3 regions of the Pseudoalteromonas carrageenovora IAM 12662 genome follow, and region 2 is predicted to be linked to each of the others. Evidence: predicted binding sites of a transcription regulator. Region 2 holds the regulator's gene; each other region holds the start of a gene.

Region 1 (3,283 bases), 1.2 Mb from region 2:
GTATTTTGGCTATGGTTATGCCACAGAATCTTTAAGGGCTGTGATAGATTGGGCATGGAATGAGTGCAAAATAAGCCAGTATAAAGCTGTGGTAACACGTGGGAATATTAATTCTGAAAAGGTACTGAGTAAGTGTGGTTTAACGCATACAGAAACGCTTGCAAGCTCCCATAGCATTAGTGGTAAGCTGTATGATGATTTAATTTATACACTGAAGCTTTAGGGTATTTTAATGGGCTAGTAACGCCTAGCCCAAAAATGCCTACAAATGAAGTAAAATAGCTTGTCGGTCTTTTTCTGGCATGTTTTCTACTACTAAACTGAATGAGTTATCAATCATTCGCTCAATTTCACCTTGTGGAATTGTGCCGTCTAGAATAACAGTGTTCCATAAACGTTTGTTCATATGATAACCAGGGATCACCGCTGGGAAAATGTCACGCAACGAAAGCGCCTCGTCAGGATCACACTTTAAATTAAGCCACCAAATAACTTCTCCATCATCGTTTGTTTCACCATCATTGCCAACAGCAAGAGTAGCAAACATTTTATGATTCACTTTATAAACGTCAACCTCTTGCGCAAATGGTTTAGTAACCTGCACAAGTGGTTTTTTAATTAAATACTCATGTACTTTAGTCTGGTCCATGATCCATTCCTTGAAGTCATACTCGGTAAAGCTACCATAGCAGTTTTTTGTTCATTTGATTATATGTATTTTAGTATAAATTAGAATTTTGCAAGCTAATACAACCTAATACAGTAAATGTATATTATAAGATCAACTTAATTGTTGAACAAAATCTAGTTCGTGGTATGTTTCTGCCAATCACAAAAATAATAGGAATACACACATGCCAAAGGCGAGTGAAGTTAAAAAAGGTACGGCTATTGATTTTAATAATCGTGTTTTAGTTGTAAAAGATATTGTGCGCTCTGTGCCGCAGGGTCGTGCAGGTGGTAGCTTATACCGTATGCGTTTATACGATGTAGTAACCGGTGCTAAAGTGGACGAAACATTTAAAGACAGTGATATGTTAACGCTTGCCGACCTTACTCGTCGTGAAGTGATGCTTTCGTATGTAGATGGCGATGAATATGTGTTTATGGATAATGAAGACTACACGCCGTATAACTTAAATAAAGATGCAATAGCAGAAGAAATTCAATTCGTTAATGAAGAAACGCAAGGCGTACACGTAATTGTTATTGATGGCGCTCCGGTAGGCCTTGATTTACCTTCAAGTGTTGAACTTGTTGTTGAAGAAACAGACCCTTCAATTAAAGGTGCTTCAGCAAGTGCTCGCTCTAAACCAGCAAAGCTTTCTACTGGCTTAACTATTTCTGTACCAGAGCATATTTCTACAGGCGATCGCATCCGTATTAATACAGTAGAACACAAATTTATGGGTCGTGCTGAAAAGTAATACCAAACCTTTAGCCCATATAAATACAGGGCTCAAAGTAAAAAGGGAGTAACATTAGTTACTCCCTTTTTATGTGTTTTTTTAATACGGCTAGCTTGCTTGCTGCTCGTCGTCTTTAATTGGCGCTATATTATCAGCTTTCTTATTTTTTGTAGGTGCCTTAGCTGCTGCAGGCTCTTTGCCACCTTTAAGTACTGCCATAAAGTCATCTTTACTTTTTGCAATTTCAAGTGCTAATGATTCGACTTGTTGCTCGCTTAACGGCACATCTACCTTTTCTAACATCAATTCAAGTGACTCAGCTATATCCAGCATTTTGTCATAGGCATCAGCTTCTTTTTTGGTAGTAAACGTCATGCGCTCAACTCCGTTTCGTTCTACAACATATTTAACAACAACAGCCATGATTTCTCCTGCAAGCTTGCGTGGTACTGTGGTTTATAAAAAACCATTATATTACTGTTTTTATGTACAGTAATGGTTTGCGAAGGATTTTGCAAGCTAAGAGTATTGATTTTCGCTGTCTTAAATTTGACAAAAAACTGTAACTTTACTTTAGTTAAGCAATCACTTGTTGTGCCAGCTGCATTTTCAGGATTTCGGATCATGGTGATAATGCGTTTAGGTACTCTTTAAGTGACGAACTTTTTGTTCCTTGTTTATTGACTTTCCTGAGCAATATTTAAAAACTCATAAAAGAGTAATAAGGACGAACAAATGAAAACTATAAAAAGCTTACTAGTTGTGGGGTTACTATTTTTACTGCCGATTACTGCTGTAAACGCGCAATTACCGGAAGTAACAAAGCAAATGCCACAGTTTGAGACCGTGAGTATAAATAACGCTGATACAAAGGTGCTTGCTCAGTTACCGGGGATTGGCGAAAAAAAAGCTCAAGCCATAGTTGATTATCGCCAAGAAAACGGTGATTTTGAAAATTTAAGTGATTTATCAAATGTTAAAGGTATTGGTAAAAAGTTATTAGAAAAACTAGAAGGTAAAATATCGCTTTAGATAAGCAGGTATGACCAGAGCGCTAACTGCTCTGGTTATATTGTTTTAATGCTTCAGCTAGATGTTTTTTTGCAAAGTTAATTTCGATAGGTGTAGTGAGTAATGGGTAGCAAAGCCCGCCAATAATTAAAAACGGAATTAAAATCCACCCTTTGAACACAGTAAATATTAAAAACAATGGGCTAAGCAGTACTAGCTTTATAATACGCAGTAACACTCTATCAGTAGGTGAAAGCATGCTTAAAGACAAAGCAATTACCTGCTGACGCTGGCGAATTTTTAGCTGTTTTAATTCATCTATTTGGCTAGAAAAAAAGGTGAACATATTAAATCGTCTTTTTAATTAATAAACGGCAAGTTACTAAAATAAATAACGTTACAGTAAATAATGCAAATATGATTTCCATCCAAGCTGGCATACTTAAGCTCGCAAATTGCCAATCTATATTGCCACAATCACCTGTTGCTTGAAAAAAACTTGGGATCCACTCGTGCAGCGGCATAAACGATGGGAAGTTTGGTTCAAACTCACAGCTAAATGCAAAAGGATCTGTAGTGGTTTGCATATCGATATGTTCACGGGCGATTAGGTAACCCCAAATACTCGATACACCCCACACTAAATATGCAAAGGCTCTTACAAGTTTGTTTTGAGGTTTAGCCGAGCCAATAATACCTGCGCCTAATAAACCTAACACAGCGGTACGCTGATAGATGCACATAATGCACGGCGCTAAGCCCATCTGGTATTGAAAAAATAGTGCGGTGACTTCTAGTAAAAATACAATGCCAGTAAATAACAACCATGGTGTACGTTGAGTGGGGAGGTGTGCGAGCCAGTT
Region 2 (3,283 bases):
GGCTTTAATGACATCAATAGATTTTAGTTAATTTTAGCTTTCACGCAGGGCATTTATTAGCTCTTGTTTGTTCATTTTAGATCGCCCGCTAATACCCACCTCTTTTGCTTTGTCGTATAACTGTTTTTTTGTACGTTGCTCATACTGAGAGGCTTTGCCGCCTTTAACAGCTGTTTTATGGGTATTGCTATTGGCAATACGTGCTGCTTTTTGTTTACTCATGCCCTCATCGCGAAGTGCATCGTACTGATCGTCGTTTTTAATTTGTGGACCATGATCTACCATTTTAATGCTCCTTAAAAATCGTTACTTACACAGTGTGTGTATTAATTTCATTGTTTAATTGTAAAACTAAGCAATTAAGCCAGCTTAATTAAAACGAGCAAGTTAGGTGCCAAAAGCGTTAAAAAGTGCATTTATGAAGATAAAGCAAGGATTACTGCTTTGTTAATTTGGTATAAAAGTAAAACTGCGTTAAAGTTTGCGATGAAACTATAAGAGGGTAAAAAGCAGACAATGTCGGAAATTCAATTTTTAAATGTAGATCTAGAGCTTGAGTCTAAACATGATATTAGCGCCTTAGTGGCAGACTTAAAGAAAAACGCGACGGTTTTGCATTATGATAAAGACGAATATCGTCAACTTGCGCGTATTGAAGCCTCAGGTGAAATATCAACACCAGATAAAGCTATTAACCACTTGTGCGAGCTTATTGAGTCGTGTTCACGTAATGCGCTTAAACAATGGCTAAGCTGCTCGCGAAGAACGTTTGATATTGGCTTTGAATCGGGCACGTCACCTAAGTGCTTTAACCAAGCCCTACATGCAGACACACTGCTCCGTATATCTGCGATTGGTGCAGGTATGGAAATTACGATTTATCCTATCGAAAAATAAAAAGAAGTAATTACCTGCGCTCTACAACTGCTGCGGTCATTTTTGATACGCAGCATAGCTCATTGCGACTATTTGTTATTTTTATTTCCCACACAGAACTACGTTTACCTATATGGAAAGCCTTAGCGGTTGCAGTTAAAGTACCATTGCGAGACGCTTTTAAATGGCTTGCGCTAATTTCCTGCCCTACACAATAAAATTTTGTAAAGTCGACAACAAAATTAGCAGCATAGCTTGCTACTGTTTCAGCAAGTACTACATTTGCACCACCGTGAACCATACCCATAGGATTATGATGTTCAGGTATGGCAGGCATAGTGGCAACTAGGTAATCATCACTAATTTCTGTGACTTCAATACCCATGGTTTTCATTAATGTGCCTTGGCCGTCAATGCCTTCTTCTAACTGTTTGCAAAGCTCTAAAGTGATGGGTTGGTGCCAAATACTCATGATTACTCCTTTGAATTAAAACCAAGTTTATTGCATTTCATAAATGTGAATTTTATAAATGCCTAAAATGTACACACATGCTTTTAGTTTAGCTATTTTAAAGCACAATTTAAATTTGCGATTTTTATTTAACTGTATATACTCACAGTTAAATGTACTGTATGGAAAACCAGTTGTATGCGACCATTAACGAAACGCCAAGCTCAAATACTAGAACTCATTAAAGTTTTTATTAAAGACACTGGTATGCCTCCTACACGTGCCGAAATAGCGCAAACATTAGGTTTTAAAAGTGCTAATGCAGCAGAAGAGCACTTAAAAGCGCTTGCTAAAAAGGGTGTAATTAAGATGAAGCCAGGCGCCAGCCGTGGAATTCAATTAATTGAAGAAGAAGAGCCAGAGCAGTTAGGCCTACCACTTATAGGGCGTGTTGCTGCAGGTTCTCCTATTTTGGCGCAAGAACATGTTGAGAGCCACTGCAAAATAGACCCTTTGATGTTTAAACCTGCCGCCGATTTTTTACTTCGTGTAAATGGCATGAGTATGAAAGACATTGGTATTATGGATGGCGATTTACTGGCTGTACATCGCACTCAAACCGCTGAAAACGGACAAGTTGTGGTTGCACGAGTAGATGAAGATGTAACCGTAAAACGCCTAGAAAAAGCAGGCCGTAAAGTATTATTACACGCCGAAAACGAAGAGTTTACGCCAATAGAAGTAGACCTTGAAAATGAGTCTTTTAATATTGAAGGCTTAGCGGTAGGTGTAATCAGAAACGCCGATTGGATGTAATTTCTAGCATATATTAGATAGTAAATTTATAAATGCGCACTTTTTAGTGTGCATTTTTGTTTTAACAACCCACCTTTTAGCAATACTAAAGCAGACATAAAGTTATCTAAGCTGTAAACTTTTTTGCACTCGTACTTAACTCTTCTTTTATGTGATACACCCCCTATTTTTGCTCGTTTTTTGATTATTAAATTTGTATTTATGTTGGTGTAATTAAGGCTAATTTTAAAATACAACTTGTTTGTTTTTTATACTGAAACTTGCTTGTTGTATGTTTTTTAGCTAATTGTTAATTTGCTGGGCTAACAATAACTCACAGCTTTTAGTTTTGAGAACACACAATATACACAAAATCTTTGTTGGCACAGCAATACCAATTGAAACAAATAAGATTGGTTAAATAATAAAAATAACGAATAGGCGTTTAAGCCGTATGCCTCTTCGCTTTGCACTCGCAATAGCATCAAAGGAGCCGTCACATGGGTAAACTGACCTCTACCTTGTGGTTTGTATTGATTGTTTTTCCGCAGCATGTAATGGCAAATAGCCAATACAATATGCGCAAAGGCGTAACCGATATAAGCAATAATGTATATCAGCTACACATGACCATATTTTTAATATGTTGTGTGATTGGGGTGATAGTGTTCGCAATTATGTTTTGGGCACTTATTCATCACCGTAAATCTAAAGGGGCAGTACCTGCCCAATTTCATGAAAGTACTAAAGTAGAAATACTTTGGACTGCCATCCCATTTGTTATCTTAATTGCCATGGCAATCCCTGCCACTAAAACACTTATTGCAATGGAAGATGCCAGCAAAGCTGATTTAACCATTAAAATTACGGGTTCGCAGTGGAAGTGGCATTACGAATACATGGGTGAGGATGTCGCGTTTTACTCAATTTTATCTACCCCTCAAGATGAAATAGCCAACCTTGCAGATAAAAATCCAAATTATTTGCTTGAAGTTGATAAGCCATTAGTGCTGCCAATTAATCAAAAAGTACGTTTTTTAATGACCTCAGATGACGTTATTCACTCTTGGTGGGTACCTGACTTTGCTGTTAAAAAAGATGCAAACCCCGGCTTCATAAACGAAACATGGACCAACATTAACGAAGAAGGTATTTACCGAG
Region 3 (3,283 bases), 1.6 Mb from region 2:
TTCAATGGTTTCTTTTTCTTCACCGATGGCGGCTGCTAAGTTATCAAGCCCAACGGGCCCACCCATAAACTTCTCTATAATGGCGAGTAAATATTTACGGTCCATGTAATCAAAGCCGCTTTTATCAACGTCAATCATATCAAGCGCTTGCTCAGCAACATTTGCATTTACTGTCCCGTCTGACTTTACTTGTGTGTAGTCGCGTACGCGGCGAAGTAAACGGTTGGCAATACGTGGCGTACCACGCGAGCGCTTTGCAATTTCAGTTGCGCCGTCGTCGCACATTTCTAAATCGAGGTAATGTGCTGAACGCCCTACAATATGTGATAAGTCGGCTACTGAGTAAAACTCTAGACGCTGCACAATGCCAAAGCGGTCTCTAAGCGGTGACGTTAGCGATCCTGCTCGCGTAGTCGCACCAATAAGCGTAAATGCAGGTAAATCTAATTTAATAGAACGCGCAGCTGGGCCTTCACCTATCATAATATCAAGTTGGTAATCTTCCATTGCTGGATAGAGTATTTCTTCAACTTGTGGGCTTAGCCTGTGTATTTCATCAATAAACAGTACATCACCCTCTTCAAGGTTGGTAAGCAGCGCAGCTAAGTCGCCGGCTTTTTCAAGTACAGGACCTGAGGTTGTTTTAATGCTTACGTTAAGCTCATTAGCAACAATGTTCGCAAGCGTTGTTTTACCTAAGCCTGGCGGGCCAAATATTAATAAATGATCGAGCGCTTCGCCTCGGCTACGAGCAGCTTCTATAAATATTTCCATTTGCTGCTTAACATGTGGCTGACCTCGGTAGTCGGCTAACAGTTTTGGCCTTATTGCACGATCGATGGTGTCTTCGTTAGTTTTTTCAGTCGCGTCAATTAAGCGATCCGCTTCAATCATGGGTTACTCACAACATTGATTTTAAAGATTCTTTAATAAGAACCTCAGTAGACATATCTGGTTTACTAACCGATTTTACTGCTTTTTGCGCTTGTGGCAATTTATAACCAAGTGCAACCAATGCTGATACCGCATCATCGGCAGCATTATTAGCAATTGTGGCATCACTCATAGGCTCAATAACGGCACTGTCGCTAAATGGTGTAAATAAATCATTGCCCCAATCTTTTAATCGGTCTTTCATCTCAAGTACTAGGCGCTCAGCTGTTTTTTTACCAACACCAGGTAGCTTAACTAAAGAAGTAGCATCTTCGTTATTTACACAGCTCACAAATTGCTTAGCCGACATGCCCGATAATATAGCTAACCCGAGTTTAGGCCCTACTCCGTTAGCTTTTAATAGCTCTCTGAATAGTGCACGTTCCGTTTTATTATTAAATCCAAATAATAACTGTGCATCTTCGCGCACTACAAAATGAGTATAAACAATCGCATTTTCGCCAATGTTTGGTAAGTCATAAAAGCAGGTCATTGGCATTTGAACTTCGTAACCTACACCGCTTACTTCTAATAAAATTTCGGGTGGTTGTTTTTCGACTAAAATGCCATTTAAGCGGCCAATCATAATTATTTCCTTAAACGTCCTCTAACGGTTTTGCTTGCGCTACCCGCTAGTTTAATTAAATTTTGTTCTGAGTGAGCATGGCAAATAGCAATAGCAAGTGCATCGGCTGCATCAGCCTGAGGCGTACCTGGTAATTTTAAAATATTTTTTACCATATGTTGTACTTGCGATTTATCGGCGCCGCCGTTACCCACCACGGCTTGTTTAATTTGCCTTGCTGAATATTCAAATACCGGTAAATCCGCCATAGAAGCACCTACAATAGCGGCTCCTCGGGCTTGGCCTAGTTTTAAAGCCGAATCGGGATTGTGCGCCATAAATACTTTTTCGATGGCGAAAGTTTCTGGCGAAAATTGCTCAATTAATTGCGTGATCCCTTGGTAAATCATTTTAAGCCTGATAGGAAAAGGATGATCGGCCAATTTTATGCAGCCACTGCCTAAGTAAGTAAACTTAGCGCCCTGATGCGCCACAACACCATAGCCGGTTAATCGTGAGCCAGGATCTATCCCTAAAATAATAGCCAAAAAGGGCTCCATTATTGTTATTTTTTAATTATGCTAATAATGCCAGAGCACTGTATAAATTACCAGTAACAAGTAAAAACAAAAACGCCCACAAATTAAGTGGGCGTTTAGTGTTTCAAAGTATAGCTTACGCTAATGCGCGAACTAACCCTTGAGTATTTTGTTTAAGTTTACGGGCAATCATAAAGTAGCCAAGCGCGGCCACAAATACACCACCCGATACAGGCCCTATAAGCCAAATAGCGGGGTGTAATTTACCTGCTAGGTCAAACATTTGCTGCTGCACAATTAAAAGCGCTACATCACTAAATAGTGCTGCAACAAAACCCGCTAAAGCACCCAATAATAAAAACTCATATAACGTCGCATTTTTAATTAAACGTCCTTTAGCACCCAGCGTTCGCAAAATTACAATTTCTTGCATACGCTCACCTAGACTTGCCTGTACTTGCGATATAAGCACTAGCGCACCACACAGTACAACTATGGCAAGTACAAACCCAATAGCTAACGACACTTGCTGAATAGTTGATTGAATTTGTTTAACAAAGTTATCAACATCAATTGCGGTTATTGTTGGGTAAGTACGTAATAGCTGGCTAAAGTCTCGTTTTTGCTCAGGCTCTATACGCACCGATGAAATATAAGTCGCCGGAAAGTCTTTAAGTACGTCGGGGCTTAAAATTATAAAAAAGTTAGGTTTTAGCGTCGCCCAATTTACTTTGCGGACACTGGTAATTTTAGCGTCAAACGACTGCGCACCAATTAAAAACGTTAAGGTGTCGCCTATTTCAACGTCTAAACGTTCTAACATTGACTCCTCAACCGATGCTTCACCTACTGCACCTTCGCCAAACCACTGCCCTTCTATAATTTCGTTTTGCGCTGGTACGTCTTCAAGCCAAGTTAGGTTTAGCTCACGGCCAATACCCGAGCGAGCTTCTTCGTCTTTTTTCTCGTTGTCTTGCAGCGATACTTTACGCGCAACCAACTCGCCATTTACCGCATTTACACACCCACGAATGGTTGGGTAAAAGTCTGACACCTGAATATCATTTTGCGCTAAATATTCATTTACTGGCTCAAGCTCATTTTGAGTAATATTCACTAAAAAGGCATTAGGCGCATCAGCTGGAAGCTGTGATTGCCAATCAGAAATCATGTCGTTTTTAAGTACAATTAAAAACAACAATAATTTAATCGCTAACGAAAAACTAATAAGCTGCACAGCATTTAC

What was found. Region 2 encodes LexA, which represses DNA repair genes until DNA is damaged. Its sites were predicted from a motif close to TACTGTATNNNNATACAGTA; they were not measured.
Region 1: the regulator LexA is predicted to act here: its motif matches at 1,885-1,904, upstream of ALFOR1_RS11600 (YebG family protein).
Region 3: the regulator LexA is predicted to act here: its motif matches at 2,095-2,114, upstream of ruvC (crossover junction endodeoxyribonuclease RuvC).

The regions. Positions count from the first base shown of each region.
Region 1 covers NZ_LT965928.1:2,561,943-2,565,225, reverse strand. Annotated here, with positions in the region: gene ALFOR1_RS11615 (GNAT family N-acetyltransferase) at 1-223, shown strand, start outside; gene ALFOR1_RS11610 (MmcQ/YjbR family DNA-binding protein) at 263-649, opposite strand; gene efpL (elongation factor P-like protein EfpL) at 855-1,427, shown strand; gene ALFOR1_RS11600 (YebG family protein) at 1,518-1,832, opposite strand; gene ALFOR1_RS11595 (ComEA family DNA-binding protein) at 2,145-2,441, shown strand; gene ALFOR1_RS11590 (DUF6170 family protein) at 2,464-2,766, opposite strand; gene dsbB (disulfide bond formation protein DsbB) at 2,768-3,283, opposite strand, start outside.
Region 2 covers NZ_LT965928.1:161,363-164,645, forward strand. Annotated here, with positions in the region: gene ALFOR1_RS00800 (DUF7218 family protein) at 34-285, opposite strand; gene ALFOR1_RS00805 (hypothetical protein) at 517-897, shown strand; gene ALFOR1_RS00810 (PaaI family thioesterase) at 908-1,348, opposite strand; gene lexA (transcriptional repressor LexA) at 1,526-2,143, shown strand; gene coxB (cytochrome c oxidase subunit II) at 2,623-3,283, shown strand, end outside.
Region 3 covers NZ_LT965928.1:2,219,618-2,222,900, forward strand. Annotated here, with positions in the region: gene ruvB (Holliday junction branch migration DNA helicase RuvB) at 1-894, opposite strand, end outside; gene ruvA (Holliday junction branch migration protein RuvA) at 902-1,519, opposite strand; gene ruvC (crossover junction endodeoxyribonuclease RuvC) at 1,522-2,046, opposite strand; gene ALFOR1_RS10035 (ABC transporter permease) at 2,174-3,283, opposite strand, start outside.